Regions from separate parts of the Candidatus Nebulibacter yamunensis genome, predicted to be linked through region 2. Evidence: riboswitches for the same ligand, from Rfam matches in the RefSeq annotation. Region 2 holds a riboswitch; the other holds the start of a gene.

Region 1 (16,539 bases), on a different contig from region 2:
TATCCACAGGATACCAGTAATTCACCCACCGCCAATCATCAAATTCTGGTTTATTGTTTGCGTTGAGATTAACCGCACTATCTGGTGACTTTAATCTAAGCAAAAACCATTTTTGCTTTTGCCCGATACATAAAGGGCAGTTTCTTCTTATTAAAAATCTTGGCAATCGATAGCGCAACCATGTCTGTGTTGCTGCAATCACCTCGACATCATACGGCATCAAACCCACCTCTTCTTTTAACTCACGATACATTCCTTCAATTGGTGTTTCCCCTGAATTTAAACCGCCTTGCGGAAATTGCCACGAACTTTGATTTACTCTGCGACCCCAGAATACCTTGTTTTGATCATTAACAATGATGACCGCCACATTTGCTCTGAAACCCTCTTGATCTATCACGATCATTTCCAAATCTAGTATTACCTTGAGCTTTAGCATACCGTAAAGATTGCAACTTTTCCTTGAAAATCTTGCTAAATTTTATAAAAAATCTGATAGAATTCGTTTTCGATGAATAACCTCTAACCCTAATTCTCAAGGAGTCAAAAGCATGTCCGACTTTGCAACTTTTAAATCAATAGTCGATGAAAATGAAATCGAATTTGTTGATTTACGTTTTACTGATACTAAAGGGAAAGAACAGCATGTAACGATACCTGTTCGCGCCATTGATGAAGATTTTTTCAACGATGGCAAGATGTTTGATGGTTCATCTATTGAAGGTTGGAAAGGGATTAATGAATCAGACATGATTTTAATGCCCGATGCGGCTAAAATGTTAGTGGATCCATTTTTTGAAGCGCCAACTCTCATCATTCGATGTGATATTCTAGACCCCGCAACCATGCAAGCTTATGATCGCGATCCCCGCTCAATTGCCAAAAAATGTGAAACCTATCTTAAATCAACTGGTCTTGCGGACATCGTTTTATTAGGACCTGAACCTGAATTTTTTATTTTTGATAATGTCACTTATAAAGCAGATATGGAAGGTGCTGAATACAAAATCATTAGTAGCGAAGCAGCCTGGAATACAAATCAGCCCAAGAATGGTCACAATAATGGTCACACACCAGGTGTCAAAGGTGGCTATTTCCCGGTACCACCAGTTGATTCATTACAGGATATTCGCTCTGAAATGTGCCTTATTTTGGAAGAGCTAGGGCAAGAAGTAGAGGTACATCACCATGAAGTCGCAACAGCTGGTCAGTGTGAAATCGGCACAAAATTCTCAACTCTAACTGACAAAGCTGACCAGATTCAAACCTTTAAATACGTTGTTCACAACGTTGCAAATGCTTATGGTAAGAGTGCAACGTTCATGCCAAAACCTATTCCAGGTGATAACGGCTCTGGCATGCACGTCCACCAATCTTTATCTAAAAATGGCAAAAACCTTTTTGCTGGTAACTGTTATGCAGGTCTATCAGAAGAGGCACTTTATTACATCGGTGGCATTATTAAACATGCCAAAGCACTTAATGCGTTTTGCAACCCTGCTACTAATAGCTATAAGCGCCTAGTTCCTGGGTTTGAAGCACCTGTATTACTTGCCTACTCAGCACGAAATCGCTCAGCATCTATCAGAATTCCGTTTGTCAGCAGCGAAAAAGCCAGACGTATTGAAGTGCGCTTTAGCGATCCAACCGCCAACCCATATCTTGCTTTCTCTGCAATGGTTATGGCTGGCATAGATGGTATTAAGAATAAAATTCATCCAGGTGATGCTATGGATAAAAATCTTTATGATCTACCACCAGAAGAACTTGTTGATATCCCTACTGTAGCAAACTCTCTTGAGGAAGCGCTTCACGCTTTAGATCATGATCGCGAATTTTTAACTGCAGGTGGCGTCTTTTCAAATGACATGATTGATGCTTATATCGATCTTAAAATGGAAGAAGTGCAAAAACTCAATATGACTCCACATCCAGTTGAATTTCAAATGTATTATAGTTTATAGATAAATAGCACCCTCTAAATTAGCTTTGCAAAAACCCCTTTTTGCAAAGCATCTTTGATCACTTTCACATGATCAATAAGCATGCCTTCAAAGCCACAAGCCACATGCCTAGCTGCAGCTGCATTTATAACTAAAGTATCTTGCTTCACACCTAAAATTTCATTATTAAATAGTGCTTTGGACTCTTCCAAGTTTTGATACAAATTTCCTACCTCTAGATATTCCAGCTTACTACGCATAAAGCCCACTTGCTCTGGATGAAGGCTAAACTCTGTAATAGTATCATTATGGATTTGAATGACTTTATTCACCCCACAAACGGAGAACTCATCCATCCCGTCACCATATACAATATAAGCATGAGTGACACCCTGATTCTTTAAAGCATACAAATACGGTTTCAACAAGCGTTCGTCATAAACACCAACAACAATGCGTTTAACACGCATTGGATTTAATAATGGTCCAAGCACATTAAAAAAGGTGCGCTTTCCTTGCTCTGCAAAACGTTTACGTACGTTAGAGACCTTAGCAAAAATTGGGTGAAAAAATGGAGCAAATAAAAATACTATGCCTGTTTGTTGTAAAAGTCTAAATGCTTCATCCGCTGTTTGTGGTAATTTTATATTTAATTTATGTAATAAATCAAAACTTCCACATTTTGAAGTAGTTGAACGATTACCATGTTTAGCCAGTTTAGCGCCAAGCTTATGCACAACAAATGCACTTAAAGTCGAATAATTTAACGTCCTGCAACCATCCCCTCCGGTACCAACAATATCAAGTGTATCTAAAAAAGGATTCTCAATCGCAATACTATACTCTAAAAACGCTTGTACTAATGAGAACAAGGTTTGTTCTTGATAAACTTCTTTATCAATCTGTTTAATGATTTCATATTGCTGGTCTTCACTTGTGTCGTCATTCACAAGTGTCTTGACTAACTCACTGACGTTCACGGTAATTCCCTTCTCTTAAAATTATATTATTTTCCAAACACTGCTATTGATTCCACATGAGTTGTATGTGGAAACATATCCATGACACCGGCAGATAATAGCTTATAACGTTTCTCATTTACTAAAATACCTGCATCACGTGCCAGTGTTGCCGGATCACATGACACATATACGATTCGCTTAGGATTAATTTTATCAATTTGCCTGCAAACCATTTCAGCACCTGCTCGTGGTGGATCTAATAACAGTTTGTTAAAGCGGTTCTCCAAAATCCATGGACGTTTAGAAATATCTTCAAATAAATTGCCAGGATAAAATGCTATATTTTCTAAACCATTTTTATTGGCATTGATTTTAGCACGCTGCGTCATTTCTAAATCGCCTTCAATACCAACCACATATTTGGCTTTTGTTGCCAATGGCAAACTAAAATTTCCTAAGCCGCAAAATAGATCCAGCACTACATCATCCTTATTTACATCAAGTAACTCTAATGCCTGTTTTAGCATTTTATTATTAATATCCTGATTCACCTGAGTAAAATCATTTGGAGCAAAATAAATATTCAAATCATAGTCATTAAGCCGATATGACATTTCAATGGGCTCTTGATCTACCATGGGATAGAATCGAGTGACCGTATCTGGTCCCTTAGCCTGTAAATAAATCCAAAAATGATGTACTTGAGCAAATACAGTTATTTTAGTTAGATCCTCATCACTAAAGGGTGCTAAATGTCGAATAATAAGTGCTGTTACTTTTTCATCCACCGCCACTTCAATCTGTGGGATTTCGCGATAAATTGACAAGTCTTGGATGAAATTTTGCAGTATTGTTAAATTATGCCCAATGTCTTGATGAAGTACTTGACATGAATCAATGTCTGCTAAAAAACGTCCATCACGCTCTCGAAAACCAACTAACACTTTGTTTTTTTTATGTACATAACGCACACCTAGTCTTGCTTTTGTACGGTAAGCCTCTGATGAAGCCGATCTTAACGGCAATAATATTTCTTTAGGGACTAAGCCAGCACCAAAATGCTTAAAGTGACTTAACAACGTTTGTTCTTTAAAGCGAATTTGCGCATCAGGAGAAATATGTTGAAAGGTACATCCACCACATATTTCAAAATATTGGCAAGGTGGAGTTACGCGTTCACTACTGGCATTAAGCACACGCACAAGTTTGCCTTCATCATAGCTTAACTTGCACTTGCTATATTCAAATTCGATCTCCTCTCCTGTTAATACGAAGGGGATAAAAGTGGTTTTTCCATTGATTTTAGCAATGCCACGCCCTTCGTGCGACATACTACTGATAACTGTACGGAACACCCCCTCAGGGACACTTTTTTTATTATTTTTGATCATTTATTAAATATTAAGGAAATTTTTAAGGTATCGCTTAGTTTAACGATTGGATATAAAATGTCATTGTTTTTTGACGTTTTTACTTCTTTTCACTGTAAAAGGCTTGTTCTTTTGCTAACCCATGTTTAAGCTAAAGTGGTTTTGTTTAAATTAGGTAATCAATCAACTGGAGTTATTATGAAAAAATTAGCCAAAATCACCTTATCATTATTAGTAAGTAGTGTACTTATATCTAGCGCATTTGCTGATGCTGATGTGATAAAAGAAACAGCTGTTGCTAAACCTACTGTTGTTACAAACACAGTAAGTCAGGATAATGTGGCCGATGCAAGTTATACTATTGGCTATTCAATTGGTAAAAACATGACTGAGCAATTACACCAACAAAATGTAACACTTGATATTGACAACTTAGAACAAGGTTTCACTGCGGGTATTAAAGGTAATAAGCCGAAACTCACTCAAGAGCAAATGGAGCAATCTATGCAGGCTTTCCAAAAAGAAATGGAAGCTAAAATGAAGGCAGATGAAGAAGCAGCTGAAGCAGAAGCTGCTAAAACCAAGACAGAATCTGAAGCTAACTTTAAAGCAACTACTAACAATGCTGAACACGCAGCAATAAGTGTCCAACCTTCTGTTGATAGCACAAAAGAAGCAGCTGATACAACAAACAATAACAATTAAGAATAATGGTTTTATTTTTCCTTTGATACTTTATTTATAGATGGGTATTAGCTAAGTTTATTTAAATTTTTTATTTAAACCTTAAAATTAAATTTGAGATAATCAACTTCTCCACTAGATAATTATGTCACCTTGATTTCAAGATATATATGACAAAAACTGATCCATAGAGCAATATGTGTAACGCCAAATAATCAGCATGAATCTTTTTCATTTTAGCAATGACTCTGTTATAGTCTTTGCCGATACAGTTAAACAAATAAAATATGGAGTTTCATCAAAAATGAATATATCTAAAAAAATTTTAATTGGAGCTTTTGGCTCAGCCTTACTTGCAACTGCATTAGCTGGCTGTTCCAAATCAGAATCAAATGGTAACAACAAAGCTTCTAAAGAAGTGACTAAAAGTGTAGAAACACAAGTTGTAGCCGAACCTAAAGAAGCAATCGCTAAACCATCTATCAGCGCCAATAATGAGCAAGAACTTCTCCAAAACGTAAGCTATACACTTGGCTATAGCGTTGCTGGAAATGTCACAGCTCAATTAAAAGCGCAAGGCGCAAGCCTTGACAATACTGCAATATTAACAGGATTCAAAGCAGGTATATCAGGTCAAGCTGGTAAATTTAACCCAGAGCAAATGCAAGACATTATGCAGACTTTCCAAAAAAGTTTAATGCTAACACAAGAAGCAAAACAAGTTAAATCTGTCATTGAAAACGCCAAAGCCCTCCTCTCTAATGAACAAACACCAACAGTTGGTCCCAAAGATGCCAAAGTGGCAGTCATTCAATTCTTTGACTATCAATGTGTATATTGTCACAAAATAGCGCCAATAATGGAAAAAGTCATGGATGCCAATCCAAATGTGAAATACATTTTCAAAGAATTCCCAATTTTCGGTCAGCGTTGGGAAGCTTCTCAATATGCAGCTGAAATGGGTATTGCTGCCTATATCTTAAATGGCTCTGAAGGGTACCTAAAATATCACAATGCTGTATTTGCAAAAGGGATTGATGAAGGCAAGCTAAGCATTAAAGATATTAATGATGTTGCCAAAAAATTAGGCATTGATGTCGCCAAAGCCGAAAGTCTAATTAAAGAGAAAAAAGTTACCGATAACATCGCAGCAGACATGAAGCTTGGTTTTGATAAACTTGGCATTCAAGGCACACCTGCTATTATCGTGATCCCATTAATAGGAGCAACAACTAATAATACAACGGTTATTCCAGGCTTTGCACCTCAAGCAACCATCCAAGATGCAATCAACAAAGCACAAGGAAAATAAAAAGCTCGCAAGTTTAAATGAACTCATTAAGCACAGTTCTAAAATTAACCGTCCCCACAAAATCTTACTTACTGCTTGACCTATCAAGTGGAAAAATAGATCGTATTTTTTCTTATTTTCAGTTAAAATAATTCTCACTTATGCTAATTGGTTTGTGATGCTTTTGCATTTCAACTCAAGTAACAAAAAAATAAATTGCTCCTTTACTTCCCTTCACGCTCACTGAAAAACGGTGAGATCTTTACTACAAAAGAAGAGGCAAAGAGATTGAGTCAACTTATTTTTATATCGTTACCAAGAGGGAATCTGGTGAAAATCCAGAGCTGACCCGCAGCGGTAATTGGAAACGAAAAACACGTTTATTTAGATTTGCATAAATAAAAAAGCACTGGTGTAAACTGGGAAGCTGTGTTGAGTAGGTGTTGTCAATACAACAACGTGTCCATAAAGCCCGAATACCTGCCATTAGTTGATAGATACCCAATGTGATTTTCTTGTTACGGGTATCAATTGTGTAAAACAGCTTTCGTGGGATGAAGCAGACACAGAGGTTAATATTTATTTAGTTACAATGATTCAACTTCTAAAGTTGAGTCTGCGTTTTATATTCCTTCTATGTGGTCTTTTGTTTTTACCCAGATTGATAATTTGATGTTATGTATTACATTAAACACACTACCATGATAAGGAAACAAAGCAATGAACGTTAACGTTACTAAAAGAAATGGTAAACTTGAAGCGGTTGATCTAGATAAGATTCATCGTGTATTAACTTGGGCTGCCGAAGGCTTGGAAGATGTGTCGGTTTCTCAAGTTGAAATTAATTCCCATATTCAACTTTATGAAGGGATGAAAACATCGGATATTCAAGCAATCATTGTTAAAAGTGCTGCTGATTTAATTTCTGAAAATACTCCTGATTACCAATATATGGCAGCACGTCTTGCTATTTTTCATTTACGCAAACTTGCTTATGGCGAATTTGAGCCACCTCATATTTATGATCATGTTAAAAAATTAGTTAAGGCAAAAAAATATGATTCTCATTTGCTTGAGGATTATAGTAAAGCTGAATTTGATCAAATGAATAAGCATATTGACCACTGGCGTGATATGAATTTCACCTATGCTGCGGTGAATCAAATGCAAGGCAAATACTTGGTACAAAATCGAGTTAGTGGTGAAATCTACGAAACACCCCAAATGCTTTACATGCTCGTAAGTGCCTGTTTATTCTCAAAGCATGACAAAACCATTCGCATGCGTTACGTGCTTGATTTTTATGATGCAATTAGCCAATTTAAACTTTCACTACCAACACCAATCATGGCGGGCGTTAGGACACCAACTAGACAATTTAGCTCATGTGTATTAATTGACACGGATGACAGTCTAGATTCGATCAATGCTTCTGCTTCGGCGACTGTAAAATACGTTTCTCAACGTGCGGGTATTGGTATTAATGCTGGAAAGATTCGAGCCTTGGGAAGTGAAATCCGAAAAGGGGAAGCCCTCCACACGGGTTGTATTCCTTTTTATAAATATTTTCAAACAGCCGTTAAATCTTGTTCGCAAGGTGGTGTAAGGGGAGGTGCTGCAACGCTTTTTTATCCTATTTGGCACTTAGAAGCAGAATCTTTACTTGTGCTTAAAAATAATCGTGGTGTTGAAGATAATCGTATTCGCCATCTAGATTATGGTGTACAGATCAATAGACTGATGTATCAACGCTTAATCAATCAGCAAAATATCACGCTGTTTAGTCCCGCAGATGTGCCTGGCTTATACGAAGCTTTTTTTGCTGATCAAGATGAGTTTGAAAGATTATATGGCGCTTATGAAGATGATCCAAGCATTCGCAAAAAGACAATTAAAGCTACTGAGCTTTTTTCCATCTTAATGCAAGAACGTGCGCAAACTGGTCGCATTTATATTCAGAATGTTGACCATAGCAATACACATTCCGCATTTAATAGTAAACTTGCACCTATTAAGCAATCTAATTTGTGTATGGAAATCACACTGCCTACTAAACCCTTGGTCAATATTTCTGATGATAAGGGTGAAATTGCCCTTTGTACACTTTCTGCCTTTAACCTTGGGGCTTTAACATCTTTAGATGAGCTTGAGTATTTAGCGGAGCTTATTGTAAAAGCACTTGATAATTTGTTGGATTACCAAAACTATCCTCTGACTAGTGCTGAAATTCCCGCCAAGGCTAGACGTAGTTTAGGCGTGGGGGTCATTAACTTTGCTTATTTCTTAGCAAAAAATAACGTGCGTTATAGTGATGGCAGCGCTAATGAGATTGCACATAAGGCTTTTGAAGCGATTCAGTATTACTTACTTAAAGCATCGAATAACCTCGCTAAAGAAAAATCACCTTGCGAATGGTTCCATGAGACAACTTATGCTCAAGGACTCTTACCTATTGATCATTACAAAAAAACCATTGACCAGTTTTCTTCTTATCCTTTACAACTAGACTGGGAAACATTGAGAAAGAATATTAAAAAATACGGTCTTCGCAACTCAACTTTAAGTGCTATCATGCCATCTGAAACTTCTTCTCAAATTTCAAACGCTACCAATGGTATTGAGCCACCGCGCGGACTAGTTTCAATTAAACAAAGTAAAGATGGTGTATTGAAACAAGTCGTTCCTGACATTAAGCGATATAGATACAATTATGAACTTTTATGGCAAATTCCAAACAATTCAGGCTATTTAAAAATTTGCGCTATTATTCAGAAATTTATTGATCAATCAATTTCTGCAAACACCAACTATGACCCTATGCACTACCCTGATCAAAAGGTCCCCATGCAAACTTTACTTGGCGACCTTTTAACAGCCTATAGATATGGCTTGAAAACACTTTATTATCATAACACTCGTGATCATGCTGAACAAAAAACAGTACAGACAATTGATGAATGTGAATCCGGGGCATGTAAAATTTAAGGTAATTGACAATGATTAATCCATATATATACTCTACATTTCAAACACAATCTAATAACCCATTAAATGAACCGATCTTTTTCGGCAAAGCGGTCAATGTATCTCGTTTTGATCAACAGAAACACCCTATTTTTGAACGCCTCATCGAAAAGCAGTTGTCTTTCTTTTGGCGTCCAGAAGAAATTGATTTAAGCCGTGATCGAATCGATTTTCAAAAATTCAATGACAATGAATGTCATATTTTTCTATCTAATTTACAGTATCAAACTCTATTGGATTCCGTACAAGGCAGAAGTCCAAACCTTGCCTTTTTACCGTTAGTATCCTTACCTGAACTTGAAACCTGGGTTGAAACATGGAGTTTTTCGGAAACTATACATAGCCGATCCTATACTCATATAGTACGTTCACTTTTAGATAATCCAAGTCCAATATTTAATGAAATTATTGGAACTAAGGAAATCAGAGAACGTGCAGGAGACATTACTTGTTATTATGATGATCTAATCCTTAAAACACAATTATTGCAATCTAGAGGGGAAGGTACTTATGAAGTAGAAGGAAATATCATAGAGGTTACTTCCCGCTCAGTCAAAAAGGCACTGTATTTAGCCCTCCATGCAGTTAATGCCCTTGAGGCTATTCGCTTTTATGTTAGTTTTGCTTGTACCTTTGCATTTTCAGAACAAAAGAAATTAGAAGGCTGCGGTAAGATTATGAAGCTTATTGCACGCGATGAAGCACTTCATTTAACAAGCACTCAGCATATGATTAATATTATTCTAGAAGGCAAAGACGGTGATCCTGAGTTCACTCAAATTGCCCATAATTCACAACTAGAAGCACAAAACATTTTTAAAAAAGCTGTCGAACAAGAAAAAGCATGGGCAAAATACCTATTCTCTAAAGGCTCAATTTTAGGTTTAAATGAACAAATTCTTTGCCAGTATATAGACTATTTAGCTAAAGAGCGTATGCAAGCCGTAGGCTTAAACACAAGTGACATCCAAACACCCAAAAGCAACCCTATTCCTTGGATTAATACCTATCTTAACTCTGATAATGTCCAAGTAGCACCTCAAGAAACTGAAATTAGTTCATATCTAGTTGGTCAAATCGACAGCAATGTCGCTGAAAATGCTTTTAGTGATTTTGAGTTATAAACGATGACTGTGATTAAATATAATAAGCATGTCATTGAAACAACAAGCAAGGATAAAAGCATTTTAGAAATACTTGAACAAAATCAAATTTCACCCAACTTTCAATGTCGCAATGGCATCTGTGGGACATGTCGCTGCAAATTAATAAAAGGTCATATTCACTATCTAAAAATGCCTTTGGCCTTTACTAAAGAAAATGAAATATTAATTTGCATTGCAAATGCTAATCATTTTATAGAGTTAGAGACATAAGAATTTATAGAAATCAGACAGTCAAACAACGTTTAACTAAATAAAAACCAACAGTAACCGCAAGCATTGAGATAATAACGCTCAATACAATATAAGTCATCGCCTTTGTCCATTCACCTTTTTGAAACAACATCAGTGCATCTAAACTAAAACTAGAAAAAGTGGTAAACCCGCCTATAAATCCGGTAATAAGAAGTGCACGCGCATGATGTGTTGAAACGTTTACCCAAAAGCGCTCTTCTAATAAAAATGCAGCAACTATTCCAATAGCAAAACAACCAACCACATTAACGATAAAAATGCCAAAAGGAAAAGACTTTCCCAAAAGCTTAGCCCCTAGTTCTGATACACCAAAACGACATACTGAGCCTACGCCACCACCGATACCAACAAATAATAAAGTTAACATATTTTCTCCTTTTAAGTTTAATTCTTACCTAATAAATTAGGCGTCATCAATCTTAAAGGATAGTTTAAGCTTTTTTCTCAAAATAGCTTAGGAAGTACGCCATTTCCTGCGTAAAATTGTACCATAAATTATAGATATTTTACATTGACCAAATGATAAACTTTTACTTTTTTTATGATATGCAGCAAATTTATTAGTTAATAGCTTTCTTTTATGATATAAAAACGCCCTAACAAAATAATTAACTCGTTAATGGAGGCTAACGATGATGACAGAAAAAGAACTACTAAACATGCCTGAAGATGCGTATATGAACGAAGAGCAGCTAGCTTTTTTTAAGGAATTATTACTTCAGCAAAAACAAGAGTTAACTGCAGCAATAGACGATGCTAAAAAAAGCCTGGCGGAGTCTGAACGCAATACCGATTTAAATGACGTTGCAACGTCTCAAGAAATACAGCAGCTTTACTTACGCACAGTAGACCGCCAAAGTAAACTCCTACGTAAAGTTAATGAATCACTTCGTCACATAGAAAACGGTGATTATGGCTATTGTGAGCTAACAGGTGAACCCATAGGTTTACAGAGATTATTAGCAAGACCCACTGCTACTTTGTCAGTACAAGCAAAAGAAATTCAAGAACACCAAGAAAAAACTCAAGGGATTATCAAAGCATAATCTATTCTAAAAATCAGGTGTTCATCGACCTTCTTTGTTATGCTTTTCATCAAACAAGCGATCGCCTGCATTAGCGGGGTGATCGGGATCGTCACTGATTTCTAAATATTTATTACGAATTATCTTTTCATCTACATATAAAGTAAAACGATAACCAACATACATAGAAATTGCCAGCATAATAATAATTATGATATACCACATTTTATTTTCCTCTAAATTAATTAATAGAATGTATGCTCATTATTCTTAAGAGTATCTTTATCTAACTTAGCTTTATTACGCCATGCCACACGAAAGCCCCAAAATTTATAGCTAATGATCAAAATCATACTTAACACAGTAATATAGAACATACCCATCAAACTATATGGTGATGATGAAACATTCCAAATCGTTAGGCTTTGACTACCCAATCCAGCATTTCCAACCCAACTAGAAGGCACAACAAAAGGGAAAAGTGCAAATGCACCTGCATACATCACCGCAGCAATAGACAATGCTGAACACCAATACGCCAATGCAGCATTTTTACCTTTCAATAACCATGCCAGTATCAACATCACATAACAAATAACAGGAACAAGCCACATCCATGTGTGTAATGTGTAATTATTCATCCAACCACCTGTTATAAGACTGACTTGGGTATTATAGGTAAGTGTTTGTGGCATCTGAATAACAATCATGCCAGGTAGCACCCATAGCAACATGAAAAACCCAAGTGTCATCAATATCAAACTAGATAAGATAAAGATATTTGCAAGTCGACGAAAATAACACCCCAACTCACCATCCAGACGGCGATTCAGATGCAAACAACCATGTGTCAGCGACATGCTTAGGACTAACAATGCAACTAATACAGCAAAGGGCGACAATACACTAGCAAAGGCGTTGCCGATATAGACTGAACGCATCATAAAATCATCATGATAAAACGGCAAGCCATAAAAAAGCGAACCCAACACCAATCCAAAAATAATCAAAGGAATGAAACTACTAATGAACAATCCCCAATCCCAAAATTTACGCCAACCATCACCCTCTAATTTACTACGGTAATCAAATCCTGGCGGGCGCAAAAATAAAGTAAATAGCGCAAGCAGTAAAGCTGGGTATAGCCCTGAAAAAACCGTACCATAAACAGCAGGCCAAATTCCAAAAAGCGCTCCTCCTGCAATAATAATCCACGTTTGATTACCATCCCATGTAGGAGCAATCGTGTTAAGTGCCAATCTACGCTCAATATCATTATCTTTAAAATTTTTATGCCTAGTCATAAAAGGCATCATAATGGTGACACCAAAATCACAACCCGCTGTCGTTGCATATAAAATCAAAATAAAGACGATAATCGCCCACCAAATCAGTTGCAAAGTAGTATAATCAAACAACATCAGACACCCCCTTTGTACTATCATAGCGACCGTTTCCCAAAGATTTAGGTCCTTTTCTTGCAACCTTAAACATAATAATTAACTCAATGATAAATAACCCAAAGTATAGCAAGGCAAAAAAAGCAAGACTCACGACAATGTTCCACGACACTAACGTAGAAACACCCAAACTCGTTGGTAATATACCATTTATTACCCAGGGTTGACGCCCCATTTCCGCGACAATCCAACCAGCTTCTGAAGCAATATAAGGCAATGGAATAGAGAATAATGATAGCCACAAAAACCATCGGTAACGCAACAAAGAGCGCCTTAGTACGTGTACTGCTCCAAAAGTCATCACAAAGAAGACCACACACCAGCAAGCAAGCATAATCCGGAAAGCATAAAAAACAGGCCACACTTGAGGAATAGTGTCTTTTACTGCTTTATTTAATTCTGCTGAGCTTGAATTGTATGGATCTTTTGCATGTGCTTGCAAAATAAAGGCGTAGCCAATATTATCACGATATTTTTTGGTTACCTCGTTTTTAGGATCAAATACTTCAAAATCTTTCGCAGTTGCATTACCATTTCTAACCCTCTCTAATGCTTTCAATGCCACTAAACCATCATAAATACGTTTTTCATTTTGCTGCATAATAGGTTTTAAACCATCCACTGTGGCTTTTAAATTATGGCCTGTAATCAGACTCAGCATCCACGGTATTTTGATATCAAAATAATTAATCTCATTCTCTTGTGAAGGAAAGGCAATCACTGACCACGCGGCAGGCGCTTTTTGAGTTTCCCATTGCCCCTCAATCGCTGCCATTTTAGCTGGCTCATACTTATCCACAGCTAAACCATTAGCATCACCCAAAAAGAAAATAAAAACAGATGAACATAAGCCAAAGCCCAATCCAACTGCAAGTGAGCGCATTGCAAAACCAGTGTTTCTTTTACGCAATAAATACCACGCACTGATACCCACAACAAAGGCAGCTGAAATCAAATATCCTGCAAAGGCAACATGTCCAATTCGAATTTGTGCCAACTCTTGCATATATAACTCACCAAAGCTTGTTAGTTGCATTTGCATGGTTGTTGGATTTAAAAAAGTTGCCCCTGGGTGTTGCATCCAGCTATTTGCAACCAAAATATTGACAATAGATAAGTTGGTTCCCAAAGCTAAGAAAAAGGTAATAAGCAAATGTGTCTTATTACTCACTTTATCCCAAGTAAAAAAGAATAAGCCAAATAAGGTTGCTTCAGTCATAAAGGCCGTTAAACCTTCAATTGCTAAAACCGTACCAAAGCTCTCACCGATAAAGCGCGAAAAATATGCCCAGTTTAAACCAAACTCAAACTCCATGGTGATGCCTGTCACCACACCCATCGCAAAATTGATGGCAAAAAGCTTACCCCAAAACTTAACCATATCACGATAGACAGGTCTTCCAGTTTTGACATAAGCAGCTTCCATAATAAACAAAATCCATGATAAACCTAACGTCAATGGTACAAATACAAAGTGAAAGATTGCTGTAAAAGCAAATTGACTACGTGATAAGTCAACAAACATCTGTGAGATATCCATCAGCATGTTTACTCCAAATTCTTGCTTAAGCTTTACTGCTGGGATTCTAATTACTTATGACGGGATTGCAAGCTTAACAGCAACTTAATTCTTTATGCATTTTATAATTTTTAGTTACTTGACAGCCTCTTTCCTTAGCTTTCTGGCAAGTTTATCTAACAATCCATTGACAAAGCGATGTCCTTCTTCTGTTCCTAATTCTTTTGCTTGATCAACATATTCGTTTAATACCACTTGATATGGTACATCTAAGCAATCTAAAAGCTCATATACTCCCAAACGTAACACCGCTAAATCAATTGGGTTAATAGATGATAAATTGTTTACAGCATACTCATTGATCTTACTATCAATTACTTGTTTATTTTTATCCACGCCATCTAGCAAACGGTAGAAAAAATCCCACTCCACAGCATGACGATCAACATTGTCTGTATAAAACTGTAGCTTCAACTCGTTAATTAAAGTATCAGCAAGCGATTGTTGATAAAGAGCTTGAATAGCATGAAAACGCGCACGTCTGCGCTCTTTTATTTTTAAAGACATCGATAAAACCTTATAGTATGATGATTCGTTTAAAATACGACCGCAAATTATAACGGATTGCCCATTAATGTGATAGCCATAATTATTTTTTTCTCTATACACAATGTTTTTTACTACCTTTGCTTTATTGTACTTTTTTTGTGGACTATTATTTCCGGCAGCAACTCTTTATGCATCTGCTGCAATTGAAGATAAAGCCTCGGCATCTTCTATGATGAGTTTTATAAACATGGGCTCTGCTATGCTCTTTGTCATTCTAATGGGATATTTACCAGGCAATCCACTAGAACAGCTTATATTAACTATCACGTTATTTTTAACCATTTTGTTTGCCTCTGACATACACTATCTTTATAAAAAAAAAAAGAGGTAGTGTCTTACTTTAGAACATTTTAGATATTTCTTCCGCTAAAATGCGAGTTTCTGTAAGAATAATTGCTTCACTGTAATTAAGGAAATTGAATAATTTTTCTGTATTACTTTGATTGATTTCATCAGTATTTTTTATATAGGATAACATCACCAAAATCTGTCTTAGGTATTAGAACCAGCAATAAAATGACATATAAGCACCATAAAATAAGGCTTAACCACCTTGATTATATTTCGATCTTGCATTTATGTCACTTCTTCCACATAGCCCACATTAGTTATACTGTTAGTAACACTTATCTTATTGGGTCAAATTTCTATGGACTTAAGCACTAAACCGAAACGCCATCGTTATGCTGTCGAAATTATCAGCTTGGCAGTATGATCATATCATCGGTTCAATGATATCTATCACGAAGTTACAGAAAGGCTAGCATTTAGAGGAACTCAAGTTAGCCATGAAACGATTAGAAAGTGGTGCAATAAATTCTCAAGCACTTTTAGTGATGTTATTAAAAAGCAGCAACGTAAACCAACAGATAAATGGCATCTAGATGAGATGAACATTACAGTAAATGGTGAGTATTTTATTCTCTAGCATGCAGTTGATTCCGAAGGATTGGAGTTGGATATCTTTGTACAAAAGTATCGTAATAAGAAAGCCGCTATTCCTTTTTTTAAACCGCTTGCTTGGAAATTATCCTGCCCCGAGAGTTCTGATTTCAGATAAGCTAGCAAGTTATACTAGACCAGTTAAGAATATGATGGCAAATACTGAGCCTCTCTGGTAAAGTTTAAATCCCCCAGAGGTGTTCAGCAAACTGTTAATCTCACGGGCAAAGTGCGTAATATTTTTGCCATTCCAGTTGATAGATATAAGAATTCCGCTAAAGAGCAACGTTAT
Region 2 (16,539 bases):
AGCAAAAAAATTATTGACTGAAAAAGGTATGTTGTTTGAAGAAATCGTTCTTGGTGAGAGTGCGTCTGTTCGCTCATTAAGAGCAGTCACAGGCAAGCAGACGGTGCCTCAAATTTATATTGATGGTCAGCATATTGGTGGAGCAGATCAATTAGAAGCATATTTTAAATAAAATCATAGCCCATTGAGATTAGTTTATGCCGATCACAAAATGGTTTGTGATGGATATGTTTTATAACAGCATTAAAATAGAGACAATAAACATCATTACAATAAAAATCCTTTTCAAAAAATGACTTGGTAAAACATGTACCAATTTAGCACCTACTAAGCCACCTAAGATACAAGGAATGAATGCCGAGAAAAAAATCGGTAAGTTGGCGTAACCAAGGTTATGCCAATTGATACCCATAACAGGTATTCCTAAGCATATCATCCACATTCCTGCAATAGTAGTATAGGTAAAAACAATTGCAGTTGATGTGCCAATTGCTTTTTTGATTTCAATGCCGCAGAGAATAAAAAAAGGAACACTGAAAACTGATACTCCTGTGAGCGTTGAAATTCCACCTACTATACTCGATAAGCTTTTAAATAACGGTTTGGAAATAGTTTTTTTTCTGGGTTTAGATGCTTTGAATATTAATAGCCAAATTGCGGTAAGTAACACGATGATACCAAAAATGTATTTTAGAGAGTGACTATCAATAATAGTTGCAAGATAAGCACCAATAAGTGCACCAATCGTCATAACGATGATAATGCTTTTGTATAGTTTTAAATCAAAATTTTTATATCTAATTTGCTTGTAAGTTGCAATTACACCCAATGGGATAGCACATAACGTGCCAGTTGCAATTGTCATTTGCATGACATGTGGTGTCTCTGGGAAAAAATGATTTATCATCCAAAAAATAGCAGGGACGGATAATAATCCAAACCCACCACCAAAAATACTAGATAAACAGCTTGCCAAAAAGCCCATAATAATTGCGCAGATGATTAACATTTTGCCCTATACTCAGGTGATAAAAGAGGGTGCAATTATATAAAATATAAATATAAAATGATACTTAACTACACGATTCTAAAGTTTGTTTTTTTAAAAAATTTTTACTTAACGTCAACTCAGTTTAAATGTTTATAATACAATCAATTCATTGTTTCTCTTATTAACCTCATTAATCTATGGTTTAACTCTCCTATCATAATTCTGTCTTGGTGGAGTTAGAGTTAATTATACTAGCATTTGTATTGATGCGTGGACGCAATATCCACACGTTATCATTGCCGTGTGACCAGCTCCACTCAGCAATGTTAATACCATTTTGGCTGTCGTCTTCTTTGCGCGTACAATGAATAATTGACAGTGTATTGTTGGCACTAACAGGATAATCCATAGCAATCATGACATGCCCAGGAATGGCAATCAAATCACCTAACTTAATCTCGGAGGCAAATGTGTTTTCAGTGATATTTTTCGCTTCAAGCTCCTGATCTAAAATATCTACATTTGACCAGCTTTGTAGTTGAGTGTATTGTATTTTTTCATCAACGTTTAGACCGTAAACTTGTTTTTTCCATGATAGTTCGAGCATTTTTGTTATCATGCGATTAACTTGGCTTTGTGTACTATATTGAACAAAACCAGAACAATCTGTTCCTTTGAAATTATTTTCATCCTTGAAATTACCTCCCCAGACATAGCCACTATTAAGAAGGTTAAATTGGTGTTTTTTGTGATCGTAAAGTGCAACTGGATGTAATAATTTTTTTAAAGCATTAGATTTAATCGTAATAGGGTAGGACAAGTTTAAGGATTGAAAGATATCTGAGATATTTTCAGACAATTCAAAGACCATATAAATCATGGTGACTTTGCTTACCAGAAAAACTTTAGGTGACGTTTTCAGCAAGTTGGTGCTGTAAACGCTGTCGTTGGTGCAAGTAGAGTTCAAAAGATCAATTGCATCATCAAAAATACCTTTGTAATTATCATAACCAATATATTTTCTAATATCTTTCAACGATATATTTTCATAAGGGAAATCAACATGTTGATACACTTGTTTTAACCAGTAGTTATCCGCTTTAATTTTTTCAATGGTTTTTAGTACTACAGTGTAATTATGGCAATCATAATCTTTTGAGAGATCCTTAAGGAAGTTAAAATCATGCAGGTTTTCGGTATCTGCAATTTCCTTTAATCGAAGTGCATTTGATAGTACTGGGTGATCTGTATAATCAGACAAGGGTGAGTTTTGCACACTATTTACACATATCAAGATTGATAGGGCTAATGTGGCAAATAGATATCTATATCTCATTTTATATTCATAATCAATCTCTATTCCATTACCTAGCGTGGAATATAACGCAGAATGCAGTATATTTTGTATTAACATTCTATAACTAATTGTATCTAATTATGGTATCTATCTTGTCATAGTGGTTAAGATCTCATAATAGATTCTGTATATGGATGTACAAAATCAAATCAGTTATCCTTCAGCAATATAAATTTTGTTCAAGTTGTCTGCCTCGTCAGCATATCGTTACAAATTTGCTTGGCTCTTTTTTAGTAAACGCAGAAAATAATGACTTTGGCTTTCAAGCCGCAATCCTTTACTCTACAATAAAGTACATTTCTACGTAGTAAATGTAAGCCATATGACTATATGCTGTGACCTTTACCAATTAGTTTTAAACTCTTGTAATAACGTTGCTACTGGCAAAGCAATTATTGATTATCTGAAGTCGCAAGGCTTTAGTCGTGAAAATAACAAGACAAAAACCTTAATAACAAAGCTTGAAAACTTACATGAGTCGCAATTAACATCACTTCAATTTGAAGAACTCATGCAATATGAAGATAGAGATTTTTATACTAAGTTATTCTCAAAAATGCTTGTTATACCTGATTTTTCAACTTTTTGTGAAAGACTACAAGAAATTTATAATACGATTATAACCAACAAAAAAGGCAAAGTAGCAAGTTATATTCCAGAACTTAAAAAAGTTAATCCTGAACAGTTTTCTATTTCAGTGTGTACAGTAGATGGTCAGCAATTTAGCATAGGAGACTATAAGACCCGCTTTTGTATGCAATCGATGGTTAAACCGGTATTGTATGCACTCAATTTAGAAGAAAATGGGCTTCAATCTGTGCATAAGCATGTTGGTAGAGAACCCAGTGGTAAAAATTTCAATGAATTGACTTTGAATGATAAAGGATTGCCTCATAATCCGATGATTAATGCTGGAGCGATTATGTCATGTGCTATGATTAAGCGTAAGTTGTCACCTGCTGGGCGTTTTAATCATATTATGCAGGCACTTTATGTATTAAGTGACAGCAACAAGATTACTTTTAACAATGCGGTTTATAATTCGGAAAAAGACACAGCGGATCGTAACTATGCCTTAGGTTATTTCATGCGCGAACATCATGCCTTTCCTAAAAATACGGACTTACATCAAACGCTTAACCTATACTTTCAAGCTTGCTCAATTGAGCTTAATAGCGAACTGTTAGCTATCATTGCGGCAAGTTTTGCCAATGCTGGTACTAACCCTTTAACGCAAAAAGAAGTCTTTAGACCAGAAACGATTAAGCATTGCTTATCGCTTATGTATTCTTGTGGAATGTATGATTATTCAGGTGAGTGGGCATTTTCTATTGGACTTCCTGCTAAAAGTGGTGTTTCAGGTGGGATTTATGTTGTGGTACCAGATGTGATGGGAATTGCAATATATTCACCACGTTTAGATAATCATGGCAACTCAGTGCGTGCAATTGCTGTTTGTGAACAATTAGTTGAACATTATAGTATTCATAATTATGACAGCATTTTGTTTTGTCCAAACAAAATCAATTTATTACAACCAATCCAATTGTCAAAGTAAGGGTTTGTTCCTAGAATAAGGGTCTCAAGATATTCAAGGAGAATAACTATGCTTAAAGATACTATCGCTCAGATCAAACAACTGTTACAAAATACGGGTAAGTTAAATTTTGTCGATACAGAAGCGCTATCTGAGCTTTTGGACCAATTACAAAGCGAACTTGCAACTTTTCCAAAAGATCAACAAGCACAAGCGATTGAAATTGCAAAGCTAACAAAACAGAAAATTGAAATGAGTAAGTTGCAAGATCCAAAAGAGGCTGATTTTAGTGATCTTGAACAAGTAGTTATGGAATACGAAATTACTCACCCACGACTTACAGATACCATACGTTCGATCTGTAACTTGTTATCAAGTATTGGGATTTAAAATAGTTCATGATGATTGATAGTAGGCAAAAAGTAATTTTACAGTATTTAGATATCGATTTATGGTGTTATAAGCATAAGCAACAAACAATTATTGAGTGTATAGATAATAATAAGAATTTTGATTCGATCGTTATAGATACACATTTAGTAGATGTTATTCTATCAACACTTCAGCATAAAAAAGTACTGGCATGTTTTCTAAGTGCTATGTTTAAGCACAAAAAGATTCAGTACCACGAATATTCAACGCTTGATATAAAAAAAATAATGGCATCTAATGGAATTATTATTTATGATGAACGTTTGATGATAGAGGAGTTGGGTGGAACATATGATTACAGAAGTTTTAAAATCCCAATCGATAAACTCACAAGCGCTAATATAAAAAAACAGGCTATGATCCATGTCTACGCAGTATCAGATTTTACCACTAAGTGAAAATTACCTGCCTCAGATGATGGATATTGAGCGTGAAGTATTTGATCATCCATGGTCGGCTTCACTAATGAAAGACAGTATCTTATCCGCACATACTGAAACCTGGGGATTGTTGGACCCTAATGATCGCTTAATTGCCTTTGTGGTTGTCTCGGCTATTTTTGATGAAGCTGAGATTTTAAATTTCTCAGTAGCCAAAATCTATCAACACCAAGGTTTTGGACAAAAATTGTTGGCATATTTAATGAATCATTTGGCGTATAAGAAGATTGAAAAGTTATTTTTAGAGGTGGGGGTCAGTAATATTCCTGCAATTAGTATTTATAAAAAATATGGTTTTGAGCAAATCTCGGTACGTAAAAACTATTACCAAGTTGGTGACAAACAAGAAGATGCACTTGTTTTACAAGCTACTTTACAGCCAAAAGAATCATCTCACTATTTTAGGTAAGTGAAGGATGGCATATCACACTATTTTGAATTGTAGTTTAAGGAGTTCGAGCATTGTTTGGCATATTGCTTTAATTCTACGAATTGTTCGATGACGTTTAAAGCACCTAACTTATGTAAATTTACACCATTGGCATAGCCATGACTGATTAAAATACAGCTCATACCAAGCACTTTGGCACATAAATAATCATTTAACGAATCACCAATCATAAGACTCTGTTCAATTGTAGCGTGAAGTTTATTGCACGCATAGGCTAAAGGTGCAGGATGAGGTTTGTAAAACGCTGTCGTGTCTCCTCCAGCGATGCAATCAAAATAGGGCATTAAATTTAAATACGACAAAATTTTGATAGCGTGTGCTTGTTCTTTGTTGGTAACAACTGCCATAGGGATATTTTGTGATTTAAATATATCTAAGGTTTCAATAACGCCAGGGTAGATATAAGTGTGTTCTCCCATTGTAAGTTCATAGTATTTTAGTGTTAAATCAAGCGCTTCTTTAGCATAACGTTTAACTTTATCTTCGGGCAGATCAAGTGCAAGCACTTTTTGGGTTGTCGTGGGAAAACCTTTGCCAATGATACTTGCCGTTGTTGTATCAGTAATGGCCGTTAAGTTGAAATGAGCGCGCATTTTGTTTAAAGCATAGGTGATGTCTTTAACGCTATTGATCAACGTGCCATCAAGGTCAAAAAAAAGATAGGAAAACTGTTTAGTTGTTTTGATCATAGTGTTTTTTAAGAAAGGTGTGAATGGAGTGCTTGATTTGATCATTATTTATTTGGTCTGCTAAGTGTTTAAAAGCCGTTTGTGCACTTTGTGGTGCAGACTTGGCATGATGATCTTTTTGGTTACCTAAGAGATTGAATTCAAGAATGAGCTCCAGTCTTTCAAGGCGATTAAAGTAGTCACTTGTCTTTAACAATGTAATGAGCTCTTTTTTAAGTTCTCGAAATTTAGAAAGCAATTCTGGAATATCCGTTTTTAACACAAGTTTAGTACCATTGTAAAAGCACACTTTGGTGTGGTTGAAATAGGGAATATTAAAATTGAGCAACGTTTGTTGAGTCGTTTGAGCGATATCGTGCTGTTTTTTTATTGAGTGCAGAAGAGTTGACTTTTTGACAGTAAAAAGCTCATCAACTGAGTAGTTTGTCTTACGGATCATTTTGACGCACTTAGCTTTTGTTATGGAATAAGTTGCAGTATAATCCAAAACCAGTTAAGTGGAAACCAACCCATCGTTTGGAAGATAGATGATTATAAAAAAACTATTTGGTAGCCGTAATGACCGTTTAATTAAAAAAATGCGAAAAACGGTTGATAAAATCAATGCCTTAGAATCTGAAATTGAAAAGTTTACCGATGCTGAATTACAAGCAAAAACGAATGAATTTAAAGAGCGTTTAAAAAACGGCAATACTTTAGAACAGCTGTTACCAGAGGCATTTGCGGTTGTTAGAGAAGCAGCAAAACGCGTTAAAGGTATGCGCCATTATGACGTACAACTTATTGGTGGGATGGTGTTACACTCTGGTAAGATCGCCGAAATGCGTACTGGTGAAGGTAAGACGCTTGTTGCGACGTTGCCAGCTTATTTAAACGCATTAACAGGTAATGGCGTGCATGTGATCACTGTTAATGATTACTTAGCTTCGCGCGATGCTGAGCTTATGGGGAAAATATACAGTTTTTTAGGTTTAACGACAGGTATCATCATTGCTAATTTATCACCAGATCAACGCAGAGCAGCTTATGCTTGTGATATCACCTATGGTACTAACAACGAGTTTGGCTTTGATTATTTGCGTGACAACATGGCTTTTAGCAAACAAGATCAAGTACAAAGAAGTCGCAATTTTGTCATTATTGATGAAGTCGATTCGATCTTAATTGATGAAGCCAGAACGCCTTTGATTATTTCTGGAGCATCAGAAGATAGCTCAGATATGTATTTATTATTTAATCGCTTAGTACCAACTTTGACCAAGCAAACAAACTCGGAAGCAAATGATGGGGATTTTTATCTAGATGAAAAATCTAAACAAGCTTATTTGACAGATCAAGGTCATACAAAAATTGAAGAAGCATTGATGCGTGAAGGCATTTTAAATGAGAGTGATAACTTATATTCACCTCAGCATGTCACCAAAATGCACTATTTAAATGCGTGTTTACGTGCGCATAACTTGTATCAGAAGAATGTTGATTATATTATTCGTGATCAGGAAGTGATTATTATTGATGAGAATACTGGACGAGCCATGGAAGGTCGTCGCTGGTCAGATGGTTTACACCAAGCAATTGAAGCTAAAGAAGCTGTCAAGGTACAAAGTGAAAACCAAACCTTAGCTTCCATTACTTTTCAAAATTTCTTCAAATTATATAATAAACTGTCTGGTATGACGGGAACGGCAGATACTGAGGCCTTTGAATTTCACGAGATCTATGGTTTAGAAGTTGTAGTGATTCCAACAAACCGTCCACCTAAGCGTGAAGATCATCATGATCGTATTTTTGGTGACCAAAAAGATAAATTTAAAGCAATTGTTGAAGATATCAAAACGCGTGTTGAAAAAGGTCAACCGGTTCTTGTTGGTACAGCATCGATTGACACATCTGAAATTTTATCAACGTTACTGCGTAAAAAGAAAATAAAGCATGAAGTATTAAATGCCAAGCAGCATGCAAGGGAAGCGGCAATCATCGCTCAAGCAGGTTATCCAGGGAACGTTACAATTGCAACTAACATGGCAGGTCGAGGTACTGATATTATTTTAGGTGGGAACTGGGAAGCAGAAATTGCGGCACTAGAAGCGCCTACGGTCGAGCAAATTGCTAAGATTAAAGAAGATTGGAAAAAACGTAACCTGCAAGTCATTGAGGCAGGTGGGTTGTGTATTTTAGGTTCTGAGAGACATGATTCACGTAGGGTGGATAATCAATTAAGAGGGCGGTCAGGTCGCCAAGGTGATCCAGGTGAGAGTCGTTTTTATTTATCTATGGATGATAATTTACTACGCATTTTTGCCTCTGAATCTTTAGCTAATAGAATGAAAAAAGCATTGGCAGGGGGAGAGTCGATTCAATTTGGAATGATGACGCGTTTTATTGCTAAAGCGCAATCAAAGGTTGAGCAATACCATTTTGACATTCGTAAGAACCTGCTTGAATATGACAATGTTGCTAATGAACAAAGAATGGTGATTTATAAACAGCGTGAAGAGCTTCTAAGTAGAGAAGATGTTTCTGCCATTATTAACAGTATGCGCTATGATGTAGCAGAAAAGTTATTTCATGACCACGTGCCAGCAAGATCGATAGAAGATCAGTGGGATTTGGAAGGTTTGGAAACAGTATTATTAAATGATTTTGCTATTTCAATTAACTTGCGTAGGATATTAGCAGAGGATGATCATTTAACTGATGAGCACTTAAAGGAAATTGTCGTTAAAGCAATCGTTGATGAATATCAGCATAAAACACAAAATAAAACACAAAACTTAGACTTAACCGCAATTCGTCACTTTGAGAAAGTCAGTTTGATGCAGGCACTTGATAGCCATTGGCGTGAGCATTTAAATGCGATGGATCATTTACGCAACAGTATTAATCTGCGTGGTTATGCACAAAAAGATCCTAAAAATGAATACAAAAAAGAGTCATTTGAGCTTTTTTCGAGCATGCTTGATAACTTTAAATATGAAGTTATTTCTAACTTAGCGAAGATTCGAATCCAAGCGCCAGAAGAAGCGCAAAAAATGGAACAAGAATGGAAGAGTTCGATTAAAAATATCGAAGCACAACATGAAGATGTATTGGCAGGTGGTAGCTCATCAAGACACGATGAAGAGACAGCACATCGTGCACATCAACCATTTGTGCGCGAAACACCTAAAGTCAAACGTAATGATCCATGCCCATGTGGTTCAGGTAAAAAATATAAACAATGTCATGGTGCGTTAGCTTAGATCCTTAGATCTTAGTAGGACTATATTTTTTGCAGCAAGCTACGAGGATTGCTAAATTTGACTCAATGTAGGGGTTAATACTTTGTCAGGCCATAATTTTAAGGAATATGGCAAAGCATTTTTCTTGATTTGAAGGCACGAATGGGTGACGGTATGAAAATTTGAACACTCATTTTTTAAATTGTAACGTTGTATAGAGTTTTTGAAGATCTAATTGTTTATTCCATTTGGCAATGATAATAGTGGCAATTGTGTTGCCAATCATGTTGGTAATGGATCGACCTTCTGACATAAAACGATCTATCCCAAGTATGATTACAATTCCTGCAACAGGAACCGTTCCAAGTGCGGCAAGCGTGCTAGCAAGAATAACGAAACCACTACCGGTCACCCCGGCAGCACCTTTAGAACTAATTAACATGACCACTAACATAAATAATTGCTGCTCAAAACTTAAATGTACATTTAAGGCTTGTGCGATAAAAATTGCCGCAAGTGATAAATAAATTGCTGTACCATCAAGGTTAAATGAATATCCTGTTGGAATAACAAGACCAACGATGCTTTTATCACAACCAAGCTTGGTTAACTTTTCAATTAGGTTGGGTAAGACCGTTTCTGAGGATGAAGTTCCTAAAACGATTAGAATTTCAGTTTTAATGTAACGAATGACTTTAAAAATATTAACCTTGCAATAAAAGTGCAAAATCAAACCAAGCACTACAAAGAGAAAAATAAGGCAGGTAAGATAAAAGCACATGAGTAAACCTAGTAAACCAACTAATGTATGTAAGCCATATTTACCAATGGTGTAAGCCATAGCAGCACAGGCAGCTAAAGGGGCATAGTACATGATGCTATGGATGATTTTGAAAAATACTTTGGATAAATGTTGAACACCTTCTAAAATGGGTTGTCCTTTTTCACCATACATGAGTAAACCAGTGGAAAAAAGAATAGCAATAAATAGTACTTGTAAAATTTCTCCGTCACTAAAAGCACTGAAAAAAGTATGTGGGATGATATTTAAAAGAAAACCAGAAATACTATCCATTTGCTTTGCTTGTCCAATATATGCTTGAGCTGAATGCATGTCTAGACTATTTGGATCAATGTTCATGTTTGATCCTATAGGAAAAAGGTTGGCAACAATCAGACCAATTGCAAGAGCAGCTGTCGTTGTGATGATAAAGTATACCAATGCTGCACCACCAATTTTTCCAACTGCTTTTAAGCTTTTCATTGCAGTAATACCAGAAACAATAGTTAAAAAAATAATTGGTGCGATAAGCACTTTAATAAGTTTAATAAAAACATCTGCAAATGGCTTTAATGCAATTGCAAAGGCTGGCTCAATCGCCCCGAGTATTACTCCGATACCGATACCTATAATAACTTGAATATAAAGATGTTTAAAAATACGCATGTGTTCCCCATTGTTTTTATTTTATGTGTAAATATGTATCAAAATTGCAATTGAGTCAATTGTTTGCAATTTAAAGCATCAAAATCATTAAATTTTTTTGCCATTATTACTTTGAATATGTAGATTGATGAATATAATTTTAACGTGTTTAGTAAGATGACAACAAGTTTCGGAAAAAGAGGGTGAACGTTGGTTAAGTGTGTGCTTAGTATTATATTATTTGTTATGGTAGAGTGTTTAAACCTGATTAGTTGTAAGAGGATGATGAAATGAATTTAGTATTATCTGAACTTGGTAAAAAATCAGAATATAAAACAGAATATGATCCAACCTTACTCTTTCCTATTCCTCGTACAATTAAGCGTCAAGAGCTGGGGATAACAGCTAAGCCAACCTTTAGTGGGGTGGATATCTGGACAGCGTTTGAGGTTTCATGGCTTAATCTTAAAGGTAAACCACAAGTCCGTATTGCGATATTTGAAATTGATGCCTTATCGCAATGTTTGATTGAGTCAAAGAGCTTTAAATTGTATTTAAATTCATTTAACAATAGCCGTTTTGCCGATGATGAAATTGTAATCAAAACAATGCAAGAGGATTTAGAAAAAGCTGCAAATGGTACAGTAAAAGTGACATTGTATTGCTTGACAGACTACCCTATCCAAGTGACTCCAATGTTTGAGGCAGAATCATTGGATGAGCTAGATGTTGAAATTACAGAATATATTACTAATCCTAATTTTTTGTCAGTTAATCCAAAAGTGATTGTTCACGAATGTCTGAGTAGTGATTTATTAAAGTCAAATTGTCTTGTAACGTTTCAACCAGATTGGGGTAGTGTGTTAATTGAGTATCAAGGAGCAAAAATTGATAAGGTTGGCTTGTTAAAATACATAATCTCATTTCGTAACCATAATGAGTTTCACGAGCAATGTGTAGAGCGAATTTACAATGACATTATGCAAAACTGTAAACCTGAAAAGCTTATGGTTTATGCACGCTATAGTCGTCGAGGTGGATTGGACATTAATCCGCTTCGTAGTAACTTTACTCTTGCTGAGAAATTGAAAACATTGCGTTTAGCAAGACAGTAAGTCAAAGATCAGATCTTTGATATTCTCTTAATTTAGGCTGACAAGGAACGTTTGAGTATTCTTCAATCTGGTAAGCGATTTTACATGACTCATGTTCGCATAATTGATATGAATTATCAGATAAACCTTCAGGATATACTTTTTTACCTGATTGACAAATATCATTTATTGCCTTTGCAAACTTGATCTTTTCTCCCATCTCATTGCCTTTTAAACCTAAATACGCACCATCTGTTTTTAAGGCGCTATAGGCTTTATCTTCACTTAATGTTTTATCATTAAAACTGTCAATCTGACATAAATATCCTGACTCACATGACCATTCAAATGTTGTATATGGTCCATGTAATGACTGATAGTTATATAAGTTGGTTGCGTAGATTGCAACCATTCCCAAATAGGAAGTCAAAGTACGCATAGCAGATTTAACAGCACTGCGCGCGCTAATAGCTTGTTGAATTAATTCTTGTGGTAATATTTCACCTTGATAATGGATCGCTTTATAGCTATCTTGAAACTCACGCGTAAAAATTTGCGTAATCAATTCATTATAAGCCTTTCTTACAAGCCCGTCTGATGGTTGAATCAAAAGGTTCATTTGAAGCTGTGTGTCTAAATAGGAGAAACGTGCTAAGGAAAGTGATTTGCAAAATGCCATTGGATATTTGCTATATAAAGTTTGTGAAATCCATTGAGATAGGGCTTTATCAGTCTTAGCTAACTTTTGTATTTCTTGCAGTTGATGTTCAATATATTGTCTTGCAAAATGATCACCTGTTATTGCTTTATCTAAATTTTCAGAAAAATCTTTTTTGAATGCCATGATAGCATCAATATTTTCATTAAACATATCTTCAAAGAGAATGTCATCGAAAAAATATCCTACATAGTGAGGATCGTTAACGTTGGCGTTACTTTTAATTTCGGTAGAAGCAAAACTGACTGAAGATAACAGTGTAGTAATAGTGAAGGTAGAGATTATTAGTTTTTTTATCATCATAATTTTATTTCCTTTTGTTTTTTAACATCGTATTTTAGCCTATGTGACATTTCAATGCTCTTGTCTTAGATTCAACGTTTAGATGATGTTTTGTAATGACTCAGCTGATTGAAAAGGCTTGCAGATAAGTTTTGCTAATTTTTAGCATTGGTATATTCCCATTTGCCATAAATCCCTCTAGTATCACCAACTGACTTAGGTGCGCAGTGCGTTAAAAGGGAAATTGGTGAAAGACCAATACTGTACCCGCAACGGTAAACCAGTGTATTTAAAAGATACTAGAAGATCTTGCATCACTTACTAATAAGTTAAAGAGTGAAACAGTTATGGTTAAGTCCGAAAATCTGCCTATGTCTAAATGTTTACGGGGATATAAACGAAAAAGAGGATAAAATGAAAAAACAGATTTACATCGTAATCAGCTTGAGCTTCGCGATGACACATTTTGCTTGTGCAGATAATTCACAAGAAAGTGCTCACTATACACTACCAACTATCGTTATTCACTATAACAAACAAGGGACTCAAGCACACACGAGTGATCTCAAAGCAACCAATCCAATTGCCGTTGAGTTATTTCCAAGCTATGGCAATCAAATTATCGACAATATGCTTAAACAAAACGCATGGGTAGAAACTAGAATAAGCAGTGGCGCTAATCCTACATATTATCTTAAAGGGCAACGTGCAACGGTGTTGTTAAACGGGATGTCATTGAATCAATTTAATAGTCAAGCGCAAAATACCTCGCTTGTTCCAGCCAATAGCATAGAAACCATCGACATCAATCCAACTGCAAGCAGTGTATTATATGGCTCAATGGGATTAGGTGGTACAATCGCGATCAAACAAAAATTTATTGATTACAATCAATATTTGATTGGCATGAGTACAAGTTATCCACTAGGAGGTGGAGTCAATCTTTTTGTAAATCAACTATTAGATCAGCAAAAAACCTGGGCTTTTCAATTGATCACCAATACAGAAAGTTTGGATAACTATCGCGATTATTCACGCAATAACAACAATAATATTGATTTTACATTACTACATCAAACAAACACTCAACAATTACGCTTTAATTTTAGTGATAGTTATCAATATCTGCATTTCCCAGGTGGTCTATCTCAATTAGAAAGCGATCAAGATCCTTGGCAAGCAAGTTCTTCTGGCAGACAAAAATATATCAATCACACTATTAATAGCCAGCTAGGCTTAACTCAAAAAATTAATCAAGAATTCATCTTTAACTTACAATCACAATATCAACAACAATGGGCAAATGTGATTTTTGCCAATCCAGGCTATGGTTCATCGAAACAAAACAGTAGTCTTTTTTATCTGCGTCCTAGCATTACTTATCAAAACAATTGGTTAAAAAATATTACAGGTTCTGAGTTCAACTATCAAACGTTTAAGCAAAGCTCGACTATTTCAGACTCTAGACAAACAAATGTCGCTATTTTTAACCAAGCAGATCTAAAACTAAATCTAAAGTGGCAAACAGGTGTGGGTGGTCGTTATGAACATAGCTATACACAAGGAGACCTTATCTTATCTGCCAGTCACGGCTCACAGATTATTAATATCGGTGCGGGAGAGTTGTATTTGCAATACAACTGGGCAACAAGCTTTAATACGCGTGCATCTATATCTTATGCTTATCAGTTACCTTTTATCGATCAGTCTAACCTTACACCTGGTTTAACTTCAAATTTTGGATTGGATCCACAAACTGCTTGGATTTATCAAATAGATAATCAATATAAAAACAACAAACTTGAACTCAAGAATAGTACTTATTGGATGCTAATTAACAATCAAATTGCTTATAATGGCAATGATCCAAGTTCATCTTTTGGTGCCAATATTAATTTTCCACCTACTCAAACGATTGGTAATTTATTTTCGCTTGACTATAGATGGTCACAAATGCTGAGTAGCGGCGGTAGTTTTGTGCTTAATTTAAATACATTTAGATTTGGTACATTTAGTCATGCTAACAATATAAAAACTGATATCAGTAATAATACCGTTCCAGGTCAATCTCCTTTTAGTGCTGAGATTCACGGCAATTGGCATCTCATGCCTGATTTGACGTTATGGTTGCAACAGCAGTATTTCAGTGCTCAATATGCTGATGGTGATTATTCCAATACGCTTGCCAAACAAAGTGGATACTTTCTTACCAACCTTGGCGCTAAGTATCAAATCAATCAATGGCAATTTAACTTAAGTATTTATAACTTATTTAATAAGTTTTATTACAGCTATGTTGCCACTGCTGATTTTAAGCGTCTAAGCTATTATCCTGCAAATGGCATAACAGCAATGCTTAACATCCAGTACACTTTTTCGTAACCTTTTATGAAAAAAGCATTAGTTTTTTCGTTTTTAATACACGTTGTCGTTATTGCTACACTTACTTTGATTAATTTCTATATATTTGTCCCGATACATAAAGAGCTTATATTTTCAAATCACCTACAAAGTATACCTGCACATATTGTTTATTTTACCCAACCACACATTACCAATATTGAAAACACACCAAACTCTACTCAAAATAAATTTAACTTTATAAAACGACATTCAACAGTAGAGCAATCACCCATCCTTGTGATAACTAGTAATAAACCAAAGTTTGTCACTCCTTTAGAAACAAAAGGGAATCAACAGAAAAACAATATTGACCTTACCGATACGCCTAAATTTACTCAACAAGTAACAAGCTATAGCACTTCCAGAGAAGTACAACAAGCCTTGTCACACTTGCAAAGTGCATTGACTGAGCTTTTAAATCAGCATAACCCAGACTACAGTACCAAGTTTGATATTTACATCACACTAGAGAAATCAGGTACGATAAAGTCGATTGTGTTTAGCCCCTCACCCCCTAATCAGCTTAAGGAATATATTCTCTATTTTTTACATCAACAAAGCTATACAAAAAAACTAAGTTTTAAGGATGATGTTAATATAAATATTCCAATTCAGTTGGTGTTTTAAATCATACTTTTTGTGTAGTTATAAACCGATGTGGCACCGCTTTTTTATCTTCTATTATTTTGAAGCCTGCTTTTGTAAACATTTTTTCTAAATCCATCGTATGAAATGCGTTAACAAAGGGTTCGTTGAGCTTTTGTGATAACAATCTAAAATACATTCCTTTAAAGCCATGTGTTCTGAATAAAGACCAATAACTTTGATGATATTGGACAGGCGATGGCTCAACAATAACGAAAAGCCCACCCTTCTTCAATACCCTATTGGCTTCTTGCAACAACTTTTCAATATATTTTGGTGGGATTTCATGTAAAACGTAACATGCACTTAACCCTTCAAAGCGTCGAGTGCAAAAAGGAAGCGCTTCTGCGATTGCTTGAACAAAGTATATGTCCTTATAAGTCTTAGCTGCACATTGCAGCAAATAAGGACTAGGATCGATTGCCCAGACATCAGTCACGCCTTGCGCCTTTATGGCAGCGGCTGTTTTAGCACCAGCACAACCTATATCTAATACCGACCAACAGCACCCTAATTTTTCAGCAATATATTGTCTTGCTTGTGGCATACTATTTAACATTACAATATCAAAACCTTTTATATAGCCTTTGGTTAAAGTGTTTGAATAATTTCCGCCAGGAAGGTTATGAAATTCTTGTAATACGTATTTAGGAATAGATGATTTTCCAGGTAAATCATCTACAATTTTAATTGCATTTCGCTTGGATGAAAAAGTTGCTTTCAAGAGCAAAAACCATGTATAAGGATGCTTAAAATTAAGCTCATCTACCCATGAATTTGGCAATTTGACATTCTGCCAATCCACTGGAGTGGGGTCATTTGCATCTGCTTCTTCGTTTTTCAATTGATTTAC

Evidence for each region. A riboswitch is a leader RNA that binds a small molecule or an ion and turns the genes downstream of it on or off. The one in region 2 is predicted to bind cobalamin.
Region 1: it holds a riboswitch for cobalamin, as region 2 does, so the genes downstream of both, nrdA (class 1a ribonucleoside-diphosphate reductase subunit alpha) here and M1V25_RS02840 (TonB-dependent receptor) in region 2, are expected to answer to the same signal.

The regions. Positions count from the first base shown of each region.
Region 1 covers NZ_JAMBMW010000002.1:1,434-17,972, reverse strand. The annotation lists gene M1V25_RS01100 (RNA pyrophosphohydrolase) at 1-400, opposite strand, end outside; gene glnA (glutamate--ammonia ligase) at 552-1,964, shown strand; gene trpD (anthranilate phosphoribosyltransferase) at 1,979-2,923, opposite strand; gene rlmD (23S rRNA (uracil(1939)-C(5))-methyltransferase RlmD) at 2,950-4,296, opposite strand; gene M1V25_RS01080 (FKBP-type peptidyl-prolyl cis-trans isomerase N-terminal domain-containing protein) at 4,474-4,980, shown strand; gene M1V25_RS01075 (thioredoxin domain-containing protein) at 5,264-6,271, shown strand; cobalamin riboswitch at 6,535-6,752, shown strand; gene nrdA (class 1a ribonucleoside-diphosphate reductase subunit alpha) at 6,971-9,235, shown strand; gene nrdB (class Ia ribonucleoside-diphosphate reductase subunit beta) at 9,247-10,398, shown strand; gene yfaE (class I ribonucleotide reductase maintenance protein YfaE) at 10,402-10,650, shown strand; gene crcB (fluoride efflux transporter CrcB) at 10,664-11,059, opposite strand; gene dksA (RNA polymerase-binding protein DksA) at 11,325-11,738, shown strand; gene M1V25_RS01045 (hypothetical protein) at 11,760-11,942, opposite strand; gene cydB (cytochrome d ubiquinol oxidase subunit II) at 11,963-13,138, opposite strand; gene M1V25_RS01035 (cytochrome ubiquinol oxidase subunit I) at 13,128-14,723, opposite strand; gene nusB (transcription antitermination factor NusB) at 14,832-15,263, opposite strand; gene M1V25_RS01025 (hypothetical protein) at 15,432-15,605, opposite strand.
Region 2 covers NZ_JAMBMW010000004.1:2,258-18,796, reverse strand. The annotation lists gene M1V25_RS02905 (glutathione peroxidase) at 1-172, shown strand, start outside; gene M1V25_RS02900 (sulfite exporter TauE/SafE family protein) at 233-1,009, opposite strand; gene M1V25_RS02895 (NlpC/P60 family protein) at 1,206-2,327, opposite strand; gene glsA (glutaminase A) at 2,671-3,906, shown strand; gene M1V25_RS02885 (DUF4404 family protein) at 3,955-4,275, shown strand; gene M1V25_RS02880 (hypothetical protein) at 4,284-4,715, shown strand; gene rimI (ribosomal protein S18-alanine N-acetyltransferase) at 4,681-5,166, shown strand; gene M1V25_RS02870 (HAD family hydrolase) at 5,187-5,897, opposite strand; gene M1V25_RS02865 (hypothetical protein) at 5,881-6,336, opposite strand; gene secA (preprotein translocase subunit SecA) at 6,425-9,139, shown strand; gene dctA (C4-dicarboxylate transporter DctA) at 9,309-10,565, opposite strand; gene queF (NADPH-dependent 7-cyano-7-deazaguanine reductase QueF) at 10,835-11,659, shown strand; gene M1V25_RS02845 (hypothetical protein) at 11,661-12,659, opposite strand; cobalamin riboswitch at 12,840-13,025, shown strand; gene M1V25_RS02840 (TonB-dependent receptor) at 13,053-15,020, shown strand; gene M1V25_RS02835 (hypothetical protein) at 15,027-15,668, shown strand; gene M1V25_RS02830 (class I SAM-dependent methyltransferase) at 15,670-16,530, opposite strand.